Regions from separate parts of the Lactiplantibacillus paraplantarum genome, predicted to be linked through region 2. Evidence: predicted binding sites of a transcription regulator. Region 2 holds the regulator's gene; each other region holds the start of a gene.
The links. The regulator NrdR, encoded in region 2, represses ribonucleotide reductase genes. The targets are predictions, from matches to a motif close to ACACNATATATNGTGT.

Region 1: a site for NrdR is predicted at 2,539-2,554, ahead of nrdD (anaerobic ribonucleoside-triphosphate reductase). Genes of this name have one in related genera too.
Region 3: a site for NrdR is predicted at 2,319-2,334, ahead of LP667_RS03950 (deoxynucleoside kinase). Genes of this name have one in related genera too.
Region 4: a site for NrdR is predicted at 2,734-2,749, ahead of pnuC (nicotinamide riboside transporter PnuC). Genes of this name have one in related genera too.

What each region holds. Positions count from the first base shown of each region.
Region 1 covers NZ_CP032744.1:2,567,545-2,571,983, forward strand. Annotated here, with positions in the region: gene nrdG (anaerobic ribonucleoside-triphosphate reductase activating protein) at 1-319, opposite strand, end outside; gene nrdD (anaerobic ribonucleoside-triphosphate reductase) at 252-2,474, opposite strand; gene LP667_RS12675 (hypothetical protein) at 2,923-3,399, shown strand; gene LP667_RS12680 (peptide deformylase) at 3,766-4,176, shown strand; gene LP667_RS12685 (FAD:protein FMN transferase) at 4,266-4,439, shown strand, end outside.
Region 2 covers NZ_CP032744.1:1,304,097-1,308,535, reverse strand. Annotated here, with positions in the region: gene dnaI (primosomal protein DnaI) at 1-695, opposite strand, end outside; gene LP667_RS06250 (replication initiation and membrane attachment family protein) at 699-2,102, opposite strand; gene nrdR (transcriptional regulator NrdR) at 2,124-2,639, opposite strand; gene coaE (dephospho-CoA kinase) at 2,681-3,274, opposite strand; gene mutM (bifunctional DNA-formamidopyrimidine glycosylase/DNA-(apurinic or apyrimidinic site) lyase) at 3,284-4,108, opposite strand; gene polA (DNA polymerase I) at 4,120-4,439, opposite strand, start outside.
Region 3 covers NZ_CP032744.1:825,723-830,161, forward strand. Annotated here, with positions in the region: gene LP667_RS03940 (amino acid permease) at 1-958, shown strand, start outside; gene LP667_RS03945 (M15 family metallopeptidase) at 1,334-2,104, shown strand; gene LP667_RS03950 (deoxynucleoside kinase) at 2,386-3,021, shown strand; gene serS (serine--tRNA ligase) at 3,303-4,439, shown strand, end outside.
Region 4 covers NZ_CP032744.1:227,204-231,642, reverse strand. Annotated here, with positions in the region: gene LP667_RS01060 (hypothetical protein) at 1-911, shown strand, start outside; gene LP667_RS01055 (hypothetical protein) at 1,097-1,384, opposite strand; gene LP667_RS01050 (DUF2089 family protein) at 1,377-1,655, opposite strand; gene pnuC (nicotinamide riboside transporter PnuC) at 1,853-2,641, opposite strand; gene map (type I methionyl aminopeptidase) at 3,002-3,793, shown strand; gene LP667_RS01030 (PLP-dependent cysteine synthase family protein) at 4,380-4,439, shown strand, end outside.

The DNA of each region.
Region 1 (4,439 bases), 1.3 Mb from region 2:
TTCGAATTCCTACCTGGGTATTCAGAAAGGGTTCACCGCCGAGCAACGTTAACCCTTGCACATATTCCTGACTGAGATCCGCAATAATCTGGTCTTCTAGCTCTTGCGAATAAGGCTGTCCATAATGAAAATTTTGAGCAGCCACATTGTAACAACCGGGACAATGAAACGGGCAGCCACTTAAGTACAGGCTACACCGGACCCCCTCACCATCAACAAAGTTAAATGCCTTATAATCAGCAACGTATTGTTCACTTAAGTCCTTTGCCAACCATTCTTTGGGCATCGGATTGTTTGGTTCTTTCGTAACGCGCGGCATTCTTAATCATCTCCGGAGACATATTTTTAGCACGGGACGCGATTTCCACGTGGCGGCCGTGAACCATTGGCCGCTGTTGTGGATTTCCTAAATAACCACACGTCCGTTTAACAACATCACAATATTTAGGGTCATGATTGCCACATTCAGGGCAGACAAAACCGCGAGCAGTCGCTTTGAACTCACCCTTAAAACCACACTTAAAGCACTGGTCAATCGACGTATTTGTTCCTAAATAACCGACATGATCATAAGCCCAATCCCAGACAGCCTCTAAAGCTTTCGGGTTCTGTGTCAGGTTAGGATATTCACAATAATGAATAAAACCACCCGATGCATATTGAGGGAACCGTTCTTCAAGCGTCAATTTATCAAATGGTGTCGGATGCTTACGAACATCGTAATGAAAACTATTCGTGTAGTATTCCTTGTCAGTAATATCTGCAATCCGGCCAAACTTAGCAATGTCATCACGACAGAACGTGTCAGTCAATGATTCGGCTGGCGTCGAATATAGGCTATAGTGATAGCCACTCTCAGCTGCCCACTGCGCACATTTGTCACGCAAAGCTTTCACCACAGTCTCAGCAAACGCCAAGGCGTGCTCGTCTTGTTCCCAATCAGGGCCGAAAAAGGTCGCACAGACTTCGTAAATACCTATATACCCTAGTGAAATGGTCGCCCGTTGATTTTTAAAGAGCTCATCCACGTTGCCCCCCGCCGGTAGTCGTTTACCAAAAGCACCGTACATGTACAACAATGGCGCATTTTCTGGCTTGGCTTCCTTGGTTCGTTCAATTCGGTAAGCTAACGCTTCATGGCAAGTAGTCATGCGTTCTTCAAAGATTTCCCAAAATAGTTGTTGATCGCCATGTGCCGCCAACGCAATCCGCGGTAAGTTGACCGTCACGACACCGAGGTTCATGCGACCAGAATTTACTTCAACCCCGTCTTCGTCACGCCACCCTTGTAGGAAGGATCGACAGCCCATTGGGGTTTTAAAACTCCCTGTTAGTTCCTTGATTTTGTCATACATCAAAAGATCGGGATACATCCGCTTCGTTGAACATTCAATTGCCAATTCCTTAATGTCATAATTGGAATCATCAGGACTCAAGTTCAAGCCCCGCTTCATCGTAAAAATCAACTTAGGAAAAATAGCAGTGCGATGCTCCTTACCCAGCCCTTTGATTCGGATTTGGAGAATGGCCTTTTGAATTTCGCGTTCAATCCAACTAGTCCCGAGACCGAAGTTGACCGTCGTAAAAGGCGTTTGGCCTTGTGATGAATACAAGGTATTAATCTCATATTCTAACGCTTGCATCGCATCATAAATATCTTTTTTGGTTTTAGCCTGCGCGTAAGCTTCGCGTTGATCTGCTGCCACCCACTTTTCAGCATCAGCCATATGTTTTTGATAATTGATTGCCGCGTAAGGCGCTAGTAATTGATCGACCCGATTGGCAGAACAGCCACCATACTGTAAAGAAGCCACATTGGCAATAATCTGTGCCATTTGTGCCGTGGCTGTTTGAATTGACCGTGGCGAAGCAACTTCCGCATTGCCAATCTTATAACCATTCTTGAACATACCGTCAAAGTCAATCAGACAACAGTTGGTCTCAGGAGTTACTGGCGAATAATCCAGGTCGTGCCAATGAATATCACCACGCAGGTGCGCCTTAGCAACGACATCTGGTAACATCTTTAACCCCATCGCCCGACTGGCAGCCCCAGCCTCTAAGTCCCGCTGTGTATTAAAAATGGTACTATCCTTATTTGCATTTTCATGCACTACGCTAGCATCGCGCTCAAATAACTTTTTAATTCGTCCTTGAACATTCGTTGCTGCTGCGAAACGTTGCTGTTCAGTATCAAAATAATCCTGATAAGCTTTAGCCGCTGTCGTTAGCCCCTGAGCATTCAAAATCTGCATCAACGTTGTCCGCAATTCCCGCGTATCAATACCAGTTGCCTGTTGATAATGCGCAACCAGCGCTTCCTTGACAACTCGTACTTCATCTTCAGTTGCCAATAACTGTTGTAAGACAAAGTCAATTTTATACGGATGAAACTTTGTTTGAGCGCCACCCCGCTTGGTAACAGTCAGTGACCGTAATTGGTCTAATATATCGTTAGTTGTCGTTGTCAGCATTTTAATTCCCCACTTTTCAAAGTCATTGATCGAATACAATTGATAGTACGTTCTGTTTGAATCAATACTATATATAGTAGCTCATTTTTCTCAAGTTGCCCATGGTCTAATTTAACTGACATGTTCAGTTGTGTACACCAAATCGCTTTGATCATCCGTTTAGAACGCCATGCGAATATTTTTAAATTATTTTTTATATCATTATATTAGTAAAATAAGAATATTTAATCAATCTCATTAACTACCTGATTAACATTGACATACCTTGCTTTCACAGTTTTTCATCGCGCTCAAACCGTATTTTAATTCGTTAAAAATTAAGCTGAACACAACCAAATTGTTGCAGACTAATTAACTTATGACTATTTAGTTTAACTCCTCCAACGTATTCGCTATAATAATATTAAGTCCTCATTGAGGGATGTGGGCATCGGAGGAGAGAATAATTATGCAAAAAATACGGGGAATGATTGGAGGACTGTTGCTGGTCGGGCTGCTAGCTGGTTGCCATTCTACAACCAGTGATACATCATCAACAACAGTTCAACCAACGCCGTCCAAAATTAGTGCTGTCCGATCAGTAACGACCCACGATTTTTTAGGCCGCTGGGTCAGCACTAATCCAGCAACAAGTTTATATTTGAATGCTAATCATCAAATTGCTTGGTTTCAAAAGGGCTCCGCATCGATTCATCGCCATGCAAATCTGGCCTTAAATGATACTAAAGCAACATTTACAATTGATCACGATGTTGTTAAGTTGACCCTGAACAACGCTAATAGTTTGACCCTGGACTATCAAGGAACCAGCATCACACTAATCAAGGACCCTAACTGGCAGCCCAATCACAGTACCATCCCCACAACAACTAATGAAGCATTAAAATCGGGGACCTTAACACCAACATTTAAATTATCCTATTAGTGGGAAAGCGAGCGAGACAAAGGTGATTTGTTTGCGAGCATTAACATAAATTCGCCGATTATTCCTGGATTTGAAATAATTGCCGGATTTGGCTTAAGCGAAGCAAGCCATCATTTGGCGCACGTCTCGACAATATTGATAGAAAAATTACGCTCAGTTTATTGAGAAACGTTTTCTCAATAAACTGAGCGTAATTAGTTTCGTTCCCAACTCTTTTTATCACTAACGGTCCAGCAAACAGCTTGCTTCTATGGATAACGCTCCCTATAATTAAATTAATAGAATACTAGCCTAAGGTGGTGTACTAGTTAATACGAACCATGACAAACTAGCACACCACCTATAACTATAATGGAGGAATATTAAATGATTCGACCTATTGTGCATGACCCTGCCGCCTTGAGTATCCCCGCCGACTTAGCGACGCCAGCAGATGCTCAAGTCGTAACTGATTTACTTGATACCCTTGCCGCTCACACCGATAATTGTGTTGGAATGGCCGCTAACATGATTGGCGTTAACAAACAAATTATTGTTGTCCAATTGGGACCCTTTGCCATTGCGATGATCAATCCGAAAATTATTGATCAACATGGTGCCTATGACACTAAAGAAGGTTGTCTATCCTTACCAGGTGAACGCCCAACTAGTCGGTATCATCAAATAACGGTAAAGTACAAGGATCAGCATTTCAAACCCCAGCAGCAACGATTCAATGACTTTACGGCTCAAATCATTCAACATGAATTAGATCATTGTGCGGGAAAATTAATTTAACTCAACCACTCATCTGATGACTATTATCGAGATGAATCTTGTTCAGTTTGCTGAACGAATTGATATTTATGAAAGATAGGACTGGTATCATGACAACTTTAGCTTATAACGGCGAATCGGCTATCCCGGCATTCGCCCAACAACGTCAGCACCAAGCACACCATGCACTTGGTACTGACATTGATTTAACCCTCTTTGGTAGTGACAGCGACCAGTATCTGCAGACGGCTTGCCAACTTATTGACCAGTACGAGGACCGCTTA
Region 2 (4,439 bases):
GAGGAATCGGCCCCGATATCATCAATCATGAGAATTGGGGCCCGTTTAATCGCATCGACCTTATCTGCCGACGTATTATTGCTAATCGAGCGCTTCATCTCGACCGCAAAACTCGGAAAATGAATCAAGGTCGTATTGAAACCCTTAGCAGCCAACGCGTTCGCCATCCCACCAAGTAAATAAGTCTTACCGACACCAAATGATCCGTAGAGATATAAGCCCCGGTGAAAACGCTTGGGCGCTTGGGTATAGGCATCAATAAAATCAAGTGCTGCCATTAATGCTGTCGCCCGGTCACCATCTTGATCGTACGTCTTCAAGTCTGCCGTCTGAATGTTTTTCGGCATACTAATCGAGCGAACTCGTTGCTGTAATTCATGAGCAGCTTGTTGCTTTTGAAGTTGTGGTGTTGGCTGATAAGCAATGTCAATCAAATGATTACTCATCACTAATGCAGGCTGATACCCCGGTGCTTGTGTCGGTTCATGCCGCGCAATTTTACGTTTCTCTTCACAAAATTCATATAATTTAGCCGCTGAACGTTCTAGCGCATCCGAAGATAATTCGTTTTGATGAGCGGCTAAAAACTGACGAACATCTGGATCTTGGTACACAGCTGTCATTAACGCCTCATACCGATGATTCAAGTTTTTCCGATTCATTAACGTCCGGAGTGTTTCTGAGATATTCTCCATGTTTTAGTCCTCCTTTTCCGAATTTGTCTCAAGCTTTGCTAGTCGATCAGCAAGCTGTTTGCGTTGGGCAGCAGTGATTTGTTTGCCGGTCTGAGCTGGTTGCTTACCACGCTCAGTCTGTTGCTGTTGTTGGGCCCACCTTGGCATAATCTCCTTACGCGTCGGTCGATTGTTCTTGCGCCGTGTCGGTGTTGATTTCGGCTGTTTACGTTGCCTCAAGTATATCAAAGCTGCTTCCGGCGTCGTAATGCCGTGCTGTTGCCAATCATTAGCAACGGTTTCTAGCAGATTACGATTAAGGGCAGCTAACTCCCGATTTTGTAACAAATAGTAGATCACCATGTTGATGACAGCATTAGGCAATACGCCCCGACCAATCAAATCATGGACCAATCGATTCTCACCACTCGTTACAAAACCATGCTTTTCTTGCTTCAAGGCTGTCAAGAACTCATACGGTGCCACTTGTTTGGCATACGTCACGAGTTGCTGCTCAGCCGTTGAGAGTTGCGCTGAAGTCTTGGTATCCTTAATGGCCGAGGTTGCAACCGATACTTCCGTTGCGACTTGTTGACTCGGAACTGCCGGCCGTTCATAGCGCCGCGCAATTAATAGTTTCAATTGATTTTCATCAAACTGACCCGTTGTCAAACTAGCCACTTCGCTGATTAACTTGGCCATCTCAATCTCACTGATGCCGTAGACCCGACTTTCCGTAATGATCAGTTGCCGTGAACTCGCAACCTGTTTGAGATCAACATAGTTCTGCTTCAAGATTTGCCCTAACAGTTGCCAGTCAAAGTCATCGTCACTGAGCACGGGCGAATGGTCTTCGGCCGGTTCATTAGCCGCCAGTTGGGCACGAACTTTTTGCACTGAAAGCGGTGGTGTCGTGACTTTTTGACTATCAACATGAAAGACATCTAAGATATTTGCCGTCACATCTTTAGCAGCCGTCAAATCAATCGGCTGCGCTGAAAAGTCACTGGCAAGTTGCTGATAGCGTAATTCACCAACCGTGTCTAACAATAGGACGCTCAATAAATCATCCGCAAAAAACTGCAACGCCAGTAATGGTGCTTGTAACTGATAAATGTACACAACACCCAATTCGTCTTGCTGATAATAGCTGCGCAACAAGCCAGTTGCTTCTAGCTTGCGCCGAGCCGCTAACACCGCCGGCAAATCAACATTTAAAATACCGAGAAGTTCCGCGTGGCTGCGCCGATTACTTAGTTCATTCTCACTACTCTGCAAGCTGCGTAACGCCGCGTACAAGCTATATGCCAACGGTCCCATCAACGGCAAGTATAATTCCGCCAATACAGCTTGTTGTGCCGCACTGAGCGCTGGTGCTTGCGGGACCACTAATCCAGTCTTGGGCGTTAAGGGTTTATCATTTGGCATGTTGTTCACCATTCTTTTTCACTAATCTTTTTTTCGTTTAGGTGCGTGGGTCGTCTTCGCTGACGGTTTTGCCAGTTTGACCTTATCACGCTCCATCATATCTTGGAGTTCATTCAAGAAGACGTGCATATCCTTGAATTGCCGATAGACACTAGCAAAACGAATGTACGAAATTTCGTCAATATCCGCCAGCTGCTCCATGACGTACTCGCCGATAACTTGGCTCGAAATTTCATTTTCACCCAGTGACCGGACCTTATTTTCAACATCATCAACGACTCCAGTCATGGTTTCCATGCTAACGGGCCGTTTCTCGGCCGAGCGAATAATTCCGCGCAAGACTTTTTCACGATTGAATTCTTCGCGGGCACCATTTTTCTTAATGACTAATAACGGCGTGGCTTCGACCCGTTCAAATGTTGTGAACCGGAACCCGCAGTTTTCGCATTCCCGCCGTCGTCGAATTACGCGACCATCATCAGTTGGTCGACTGTCAACCACGCGGGAGCCATTATGATGACAATGTGGACATTGCATAGACTTCTCACCCCTTGTAACAACTAATAATCAGTTTTTATTTAATTAGTAATAGTTTTCAGCCATTTTAACACGGCAGCTTCAGTTTTATCAATGTTAGCCCCGTTATCAATGACCACGTCGGCTTGGGCGACCTTCTGTGCCAGTGGCATCTGGCTGTCAATTCGCGCTTGGGCCGCCTGTTGTGATAAGTGGTTACGGGCCATTAACCGCTGCAATACCACGGTCGGTGGTGCTGTTACGACCAGCACCTGATCACAAATGTGCTGCCAGCCACTTTCAAACAACAATGGAATATCCAAAATAATTGCGGCCGGTTGGTGCTGATTTGCTGCCACGATTGCTTCGAACATCGCGTATTGAATCGGCAACCGTGTTATTGCGGTTAACGCTTGTAAAGCTTGTGGATCATTGAACACCAACTGCCCGAGCCATGGTCGATTCAGCTGACCGTCTGCTAGTACTGCTTGTTGTCCAAAATACGCCGCAATCTTTTGGGTCGTCGGTTGGCCGGGCCCTTCAACTTGCCACGCGATTTTATCAGCATCAACGATTGGCAACTTGGCCGCTAATAATTTTGAAACGGTCGACTTGCCAGTCGCAATGCCACCAGTCAATCCAATCAATTTTGTCATCCTGACCACCTATAACTGCTGTTCCAGCGGACAAAAATGCGTTCCCCGCTGAGCCACTTTAATCTTCTCAATAATCGTGCCACACCGCTCACAAGGCTCACCCTCACGGCCATAGACGTGTAAGTGATTTTGGAACTGACCGGCTTCACCAAACGCCGTTGAAAATGAATGAACGGTGGTCCCATGGCCTTTGATTGCCATCGCCATTTCATCAATAATGTTTTGGCGCAACGTTGCAATCTCATCGGCGGTTAGCGAATTTGCGGGCCGCATTGGGTGAATTTTGCTCATCCATAGTGTTTCATCCGCATAAATATTTCCGATGCCCGCAAGCTTACTTTGATCCAATAATAATGGCTTGATCATCTTTTTCGACTTACCAAAAGTAGCTGTCATATAGGCCATCGTTAACTGCTCAGCAACCGGTTCCGGGCCAATTGTCTTTAATCCCGCCACCGTGTTTTCTTCACCGGTCGGCACGAGCGTCATTCGCCCGAACTTACGCGTATCGTTATATAGTAAATCGCGATCATCGGTCAGATGAAAGACCACGTGCGTATGTTTACCTTGATCTTCACCACGTGGCACAACGTTGTACTTGCCTTCCATCCGCAAATGCGACACCATCGTCAGACCATTGCTAAAACGGAACAATAAATACTTACCACGTCGATCAATAGTTTGAATCGTTTGGTTGGCTAAACGCTGTTTGAAACTGTCGACATCATTATTAATGATTTTTGGCCAAAACACATCAATGTTAGCAATCGTCGCCCCTTTAACTAGGCGATTCAAACCGCGACGAACAGTTTCAACTTCAGGTAATTCAGGCATGGTGGTTCCCCCTATTTTGTATCGTACCAAGTATCACCGTAGTGGCTCTCAACCTTCAACGGCACGGCTAACTGTACGGCAGAATCCATCACGCTTGGCACTAATTTTTCTAAAACTGGAATTTCTTCTTTTGGTGCTTCAAAAATCAATTCATCGTGCACTTGTAGCAACATGGTTGCTTTCAAACCCGCTGCTTGTAACTTATCTTGCATCTTAATCATCGCAATCTTGATGATGTCAGCCGCACTCCCTTGGATAGGCGTGTTCATGGCCGTCCGTTCAGCAAATGAACGCTGATTGAAGCTCTTGGAGTTAATATCTGGCAAGTACC
Region 3 (4,439 bases), 480 kb from region 2:
GTTCTTAGTCATCGGTGTTTTAACGATTGTGGGTATCATGGGTGGCCATGCTACCGGCTTAAGTAATTTCACCTATAAAAAGGCACCATTTGTCGGCGGTATTCCAACTATTTTAAGCGTGTTTGTTGTGGCTGGTTTTTCGTTCCAAGGTACTGAATTAATTGGAATTACGGCTGGTGAATCGGCAACACCTGAGAAGAGTATTCCCGCGGCTATCAAACAAGTTTTTTGGCGGATCTTATTATTTTACATTTTAGCTATCTTTGTGATTGCCGCAATCATCCCGTATACGTCGAAAGACTTATTAGGGTCGTCGGCCAGTGATATTGCTATCAGTCCGTTTACGTTAGTATTCAAACGAGCTGGGTTGGCGGCCGCGGCTAGTGTAATGAATGCGGTTATCTTAACATCAGTGCTCTCGGCCGCTAATTCAGGGATGTACGCGTCAACACGGATGTTATACTCATTGTCATTACAAGGCTATGCGCCCAAGACGTTTGGCCGAGTCAATCGGCGAGGAATTCCCGTAATGGCGTTACTGGGAACGACGGTCATTGGTTTGCTAACGTTCTTGTCAAGTTTGTTCGGTGCACGAATCTATATCTTCCTTGTTTCGGCTAGTGGGTTAACTGGGTTTATTGCTTGGTTAGGCATTGCCGTTTCACATTTGCGTTTCCGGAAGGCTTTTGTCAAGCAGGGCCACCAACTGAGTGAGTTACGGTACCATGCGAAGTGGTTCCCCTTTGGACCGTGGTTTGCTTTTATCTTGTGCTTAGTGGTTATTATCGGTCAAGACTTGCATTCGTTTGCCACCCTTGATTGGCAAGCCATTGGGGTCACCTATATGAGCATCCCACTGTTTATCATTTTGTATGTCTATTACAAACTTCGCTATCACACGAAGATGATTCCGTTGAATAAGGTTGATTTAACCCGCAAGCAGCATCATAAAAAATAATGAACTGAGTTAAGCTTTATTGAATGCAAAAGTGCGTTGGCCTATTTAATGGTCAAGCGCATTTTTTTATGGCATCTTTCGTGATTTGAGCTTGACTGACGATAACTTTTGAGATGGTCTAAGCGACCTGGGACGCTGATCGCATATCACTGTGAGGGACGTTTTATAAAGGTGCTTAAAATCTAAGGTCATATTTGAGACTAGTGCTATTGAAATTTCAATTGGCCACCAGATTTAGGATGCGATTCATCGATATTTATGGTAATTTGATAAAGGAGAAATAGCGGAATCATTAAAAATTCGCAAACATGACTTTAAGAATGAGCTAGTCCGGCATGACTATGCTAAGCTGAATTGAGAAAGGCAGCGAGAGAGATGTTAAAGAGAAATTTGGTAACAGGATTAGCGTTAGTGTCATTGGTAGGCGTATTGAGTGGTTGTGGTACTAATCAGACGACAGCTAAGAGCGCCAGTAGTACTAGTGCCAAGACGACCAAAACGCAAACTAAGCGGCAACGCTTGATTAGGGCATTGCCGAAGGGCGTTAAGTCAACGGATAGCGACTTAGTAGTCGTTAATAAGTGGCATAAGCGTTCTGAAATGACGTTTAGCAAGTCAAGTGTTGACGGTATTGAAGTTCGTAGTTCAATTGTCAAACCGTTAGAAGCTTTCTTAGCAGGTGCTAAGAAAGCTGGTTATCCCGCAACTTTGGTCTCAGGTTATCGGTCCGTGGCGTACCAAAAAGAAGTTTGGAATCAATCGATTCAAACTTATGAAAATCAAGGGAAGACGGCTAAAGAAGCCTTGAAGCTGACGAAAGAGTACGTAGCCGTTCCTAGTGGTAGTGAGCATGAGACGGGCTTAGCTGCCGATATCATGAATACACATTGGTATAGTACGCACGGCAATCAGTTGCTATCTTCATCAGATAAGAATAAGGGGCAACAATGGTTGATCAATCACGCAGCGGACTACGGTTTTGTATTGCGCTTTACCAAGGATGGTAAGCAGTCGACTGGGATCGATTATGAATCTTGGCATTTCCGTTATGTCGGTAAGGCCAGTGCCCAATTTATGACCAAGCACAACTTAACGCTAGAACAATACGTTAGTTTGTTACAGGCTAAAGAAAAAGCTGCTAAGTAAAATAAAATGCGATAGCTAAATCAGCATAATACCATGAAAGTACGTTAGGAACTAACTAACGTGCTTTTTTGTTCATGCTGGCCTGTCACAAACGGTGGTTGAAACGTGGTAATCAGTGAGTTTAGTTACTGGGCCATGTTATTCCCGTGTGAATAAGCCTAGAAGTTTTTTGCTGAATTGACTCACCAGATATTGCATTTTGAGACGGGGGTGCGTACAATATGTAGTGTTGCTTTTAGAGATAATCAAAATTTTAACGTGATTAAAAGGAGAGACGCCCCATGCTTGTAATGTCAGGAACAATCGGTGCCGGCAAGACCAGTTTGACGCAGTTAGTGGCCAACCATTTTGGCTCTAAAGCGTTTTACGAGTCAGTTGATGATAATCCCATTTTGCCGTTATTTTATAAGGACCCTAAGAAGTACGCGTTCTTATTGCAAATCTATTTTTTGAATAAACGGTTGGATAGTATTAAATCAGCTTTTGCTAACGATTTGGACGTCTTGGATCGTTCGATCTTTGAAGACTCACTATTGTTCCATTTAAATGGTGATCTGGGTCGGGCAACGAATACCGAAGTTGACATTTATGATTCATTGTTGGATAACATGATGCAGGAATTACCAGAAGCGTCGCACCAAAAGAGTCCAGATTTATTGATTCATATTAATATTTCTTTTGATACGATGCTTAAGCGAATCCAAAAGCGGGGCCGTTCTTACGAACAAATCGATCAAGATCCAGATTTGTATAAATATTATCAGACTTTAAATGAACGCTACACGAATTGGTATGCTAATTATGACCACAGCCCGAAGATGCAGATCGATGGTGATCAACTTGACTTTGTGGCTGATGCGGATGCTCGTAAAGAAGTCATTCGGCTGATTGATGAAAAAGTTGCTAGTTTGGGCTAGTTGCCTTTTTGGAATCAATGTTCTATAGTAGACAGTGAATATTAAACACGGCGCGTTTTAAGTAGACGTTCAGAGAACCGGTGGGTGGTGTGAATCGGTAGTCGAAACTCCGGCGCGACAATGTGGGCAGGCAATACTGCACGGCACGGCCGTTATCCGTTTAAGGGTGGGATTAATCATGATCCTGAACTTGGGTGGTACCGCGAATCGCAGTCTCTTCGTCCCAATTGGGAGGAGAGACTGTTTTTATTTACGATTAAAAGTGAAAAGGAGACGTCGTTATGTTAGATGTTAAGATGATTCGTCAGAATCCAGATTTTGTAAAAGAACAGCTTGGTCATCGGGGTGTTGCTGCTAGTGACATCGATGATTTATTAGCTGCCGATGAACAGCGTCGTGAATTGATCGCCAAGAGTGAGCAATTAAAGTCAACTCGAAACCAAGTTTCAGGCGAAATTTCACAAAAGAAGCGCAATAAGGAAGATGCCAGTGCCGAAATTGCGGAGATGCAAAAGGTTAGTGCGGATGTTAAGGCTTTAGATGAACAACGGCGGACAATTGATGCCCAAGTTCAGGATATGGCTGCACACTTGCCGAATATGCCACATCCAGATGTACCAGTAAGCTTAAAAGAGGAAGATGCCGTTGAGTTACGCCGAATCGGTACGCCACGGCACTTTGACTTTACACCTAAGGCGCACTGGGATATCGGTGAAGATTTAGGAATCTTGGACTTTGAACGTGGTGCAAAAGTTTCAGGTAGCCGTTTCTTGTACTATGTTGGCGATGGAGCCAAGCTGGAACGGGCCGTTTACAATTTCTTCTTAGATCAACATGAAGCTGAAGGGTATACGGAAGTATTACCGCCTTACATGGTTACTGATGAATCCATGTACGGTACTGGCCAATTTCCAAAGTTCAAGGAAGATGCGTTCCGAATCACAACGCAAGATTTAACGTTGATCCCAACGGCAGAAGTACCGTTGGTCAACTATTATCGTGATGAAATCATTCCAGCCGAAAAATTACCAGTTTACTTTACGGCTTTATCACCAGCTTTCCGTGAAGAGGCCGGAAGTGCTGGCCGTGATACTAAAGGCTTAATTCGTTTACACCAATTCAATAAGGTTGAAATGGTTAAGTTCACTAAACCAGAGGATTCATGGGATGAATTGGAGAAGCTAACGAACAATGCGGAATCATTGTTGAAGAAGCTTGGGTTACCTTATCACGTGATTACGTTGACGACTGGTGACATGAGTTTTACGGCCGCAATGACCCACGATTTGGAAGTTTGGTTCCCTGAACAGGATAAATACCGTGAAATCTCAAGTTGTTCAAACTGTACTGATTTCCAAGCCCGGCGTGCACACATTCAGTATCGGGATGACGATGGCAAGTTACAATTCGTGCATACG
Region 4 (4,439 bases), 1.1 Mb from region 2:
TAGGGATAGTTTTATCAGTACTTTTTTTGGCCCAAATCATTTACACAATTATTCATTTTAAGCAAACATCGAAAAACAACCAGGTATTTACTTTAATCGGTATATTCTTTTTAGTTTTATCTTCACGGTTAATGTTGTGGAATGCGCTTAGCAAATCCATTCCACAATTAACAACATTATTACAATTTCCTTCTCGTATGAGAGGTGTTGCTGCAATATTCTTATTAGTTGCATTAAGTATCAGTTGCACCGAACTGTTAAATAAGCACAACAGTTTTATTTCTGGCATTCGAGGAAGTCTAATATTGGGGATTTGTTTCACCACTTTCAATGCTTACGTCAACGTATCAGATTTGGCATCTATCTGGCATTCTGACCAGCCAATTAGTGCAACTAACGCAATCACTAATCAAAAAAAAATCAGTGCAGATAAGGTTCGTCGCGCATTTAGGTCTAATAATCTCAGTGATGGAGTAAAAACTGTTGAGAAATCAACCCCAGATTATTTACCAACTTATACAAGGATTGATGCTCAACATTATTTGAAAATGCATCCTTATAGTTTAGTTGAGAAAAATATTATTAACAAAAAGCAATTTAATAAGCAAGTGATCAATAACGGTACTCTTAAATTAACCTGGCATTCACACAATAATAAATCTGTTTATTTACCCATAGTGACCTATCAACATAGCCAAGTAAAACTGAACGGTATAACAACGACACATCTAAAAACAAATGCTATTGGCAACCCATTAGTGTTCGCTAAACGAGGCACTAATACAGTATTGCTAAATTATCAAATGTCTGCACTTACACATGATTCTATTATCTTATCCATCTGTGCATGGATCTTAACGCTGATTTCGACAGTCATTTTTAAGATTCGATTCCACAAGCATTCTAGCTAACTTTGGAGCAATAGATTTGCCCTGTAGACCCGTAAAATTAAAATAGTTAGTACGCACTCAAATGATTATTTCTTCTAATACAAAAGATAGGCCCGTCAACAAACTTTGATTTGAATTTGCTGACAGGTCTTTTTTTCACAATTTTAAAATTATTGGTTCTATACATATTAATTTTATCAATATCCCTATTTTCGCAATAAATCTTTTGCTTTCATTGTTGCTACTTCTTTTTTTATTTTTTTCTTTCGGTTCGCAAGTGCATCTATCCAGATACCATTCAGAATTGCTTCACCAACTAACAAAACGGTTACTATTGATAATAAAGAAACCTCTTTTGCAAAAACAATGTAAATAATAAAGCCTAAAAAGCCTACTCCCGGAATAGCGCCAAACCACCTTGGTAAGTAGCGATCTAACACATAGAGTACTGCAACGACCAACATACCAAGTAAAATTCCTTTAAAATCACTCATGTTGTTCCTCCCTAAAGTCAGTAATAATCTGCTTTGCTACCTCTAACGATAGTTTTTCATCGATTACTAATTTCATAACCTTCATTTCAAAAGTATTGGCACCATTATCCTCAATAAAATTAATTTTTTGAATAATCGTGTTTAGCCTCATGCGCACAGTTGGATAACTTACTTGATAAATCTTAGCGAGTTGTTTCAGAGAGCCTGAGGCAATTACCAGTTGTTTAACAAATTCCTGATCTTCTTGTTCTAAATTCATAAACCAGTCCATAACGTCCCTCTTTCATTGAATATTATTTATTAAATTTTAACATTGTTAAAAATAATGTCAACACAAAAGCATATTTTGATAATTTCTGTAAATTCGATTATTCAAATAAAGACGAGTACCCTAATTCAAAAGAATTATAGTACTCGTCTTATTAGAATATTAACGCTATTAACATCAGTAGATTTATCAGTTGACCCTTAATGATTTAACCCAAATGCCTGATTATCACTAGCATCCGCACTGGCAGCATCACTTGCCGCTTGTTCTTCAGCCATCAACCGAGCACGTTCATGCTTGTTATACCAAGGTGAGACGGTAAAGGCCAGAACATCATTCATCAAATAAACGGAACTGTTAATGAACATCGCCAATGTCGCGGAACCTTGACGGAACGAGATGAACCAGAGCACCATCTGTGCCAAACCAGAGGCAATCCACCAGAAATATTGGTTGTTATACCGAAGGAAGCAAATCACCCCGGCCGTTAAGCAAATCGCAAAACTAATCGCATCAATCCATGGCCGCGGATCATCGGTCAAGGCACCAATGAGATAGCCCGAAATCGCATAGACAACTAGGGTTGCAACAATTGCAATCACCCATGTCTTACCCGTAAATTTCCGAATTTTCGAAACCATGTTGACGTTCCAATTAGCACTTAGTAGCACCGGAATATCTAGCGTCACAACGTAAGCCAATTGTTCTCCGATACTTAAATAGTTCTTAGCTGAAAAACCAACTACAATGAAACAAGCCGCGGAGATGACCCCTAATAACCCATTAACTGACTTAGCTGCATTAATGGCTAACACACAAAGAACACCCAATGTCGTTCCAATAAATGTTAAAATAGACAATGCTGTGATTGGGGCGCTCACTAACGTCATTACTTGACATCCTAAGCTAAAATAGAATAAATAGTAGTTTTGTTGTGGCCAACCCTTCAGTTGGTGTGATAAGAATTTAAAATAATTACTCAAAATCATGCTCCTCTTTCCGTTTTCAAATGCGGTTGTAGGTGTCTAGTTGGCCAACCAGTCACGTCGCACTACTACATGTAGTGTTTCCGTTCGAAACAACACAATATATTGTATCATTATCTTGGCCGATGAAAAGGGTAAAATTCCAATTTTATATTAAGTTGTCCGCAACCAATCCAACTATGCCCCGCCAATTTGGCATTTTTGACGTACCAATTTTTTTATATTTTTTTGATCTCGGTTGGCTGACAGCGCTGCCAATATCAAATGCAAACAATGCGTTTTGTCGCAGCACAATGCTTGCAGTATACTGGAGAAGAACAATCCTTTAGCTTCACAATATAATTAATTTTTTGGAGGAACCTCATGATTACGCTTAAATCAGATCGCGAAATCAAGGGGATGCAAGCTGCCGGTGATATTATGGTTGGCTTGTTCCATGCCCTTGAAGATTACATCAAGCCGGGAATTACGACTTGGGATGTTGATCACTTCGCTTACGAATACATCATCGCGCACGATGCCACCCCTGGCGAACTTAACTTTGAAGGTTACAAGTACTCAACTTGTGTCAGTGTCAATGATATGATTTGCCACGGTTGTCCTAGTAAGGATATCTTGGTTAAAGACGGTGACTTATTAAAAGTCGACACAGTCATTAATTACCACGGCTACCTCAGTGATTCTTGCCACGCTTTTGTCGCTGGTACACTAGCGCCAGAAGTTAAGAAGCTCATGGAAGTGACCCATAAAGCCCTATACCTCGGTATCGACCAGGCTGTAGTTGGCAACCGTATTGGTGACATTGGTTGGGCCATTCAGAATTATGCTGAAAACGAAATGGGTTACGGCGTCGTTCGCGAATACATCGGTCATGGTATTGGACCAACGATGCACGAAAAGCCCGACGTTCCACATTATGGTGAAGCCGGACACGGCACCCGTTTGAAGGCTGGTATGACCATTACTATTGAACCAATGGTCAACATTGGCGACTGGCGTTCTGGCGAAACTGCCGATGACGGTTGGACAGTTCGCACTTTAGACGGCAGCCTCAGCTGTCAGTACGAACACACCCTTGTCGTTACCGATGACGGTCCTAAGATCTTATCATCATTCGATAATGATTTTGATGCTAAATACTTATGGAATAAGTAATATCATTTTAATTATAATGTTAAACAGCACCACCCTAATTTAGTTAACTAGGGTGGTGCTGTTTTAAATTTTTAGCAGACATTAATTCGCCGATGCTAGTCCACTATGTTAATCGGCCTCAACTCTCGAAACAGGCTTAATTCTGACTGGTTCAAAAACCAACCGCAGCGAATTTTGATCGGCTGATTCGCCACCACCGCTAAAATAATTATTTTGATAACACTCAAAAATCAATGCTAATGCTCGTCTCATAATAGTCTTAGTAAATTCCAAGTAACACGTCACGCCAAAATTAGTTACTCACTGCTTGACGACCGCAAAGATATCTTGTATAGTTAGTGCCAATTAATCAGAGGAGGATCAGACATGACTCAATTAACAAGTAATGCTTTGAATAACTGTTGTTGTCGAACCGCGCGCTTATTGCGATGTTCGGCCTGTTAAGCATTGACTTTTTGAGGAGTGTCATCCTAAAATCAATGTCCAGCATGGCTGGATATTGTACTGGGCGCGAGGAATTCATTCGAATTCTCGCGCCCTTTTTGTCGTTTTTGGCACCCCACCACATCTATTTGGAGGAATTTATATGCTCATTCAGCACGTACAAGAGCTTATCGGTCACACACCTTTGATGGCATTACCCATC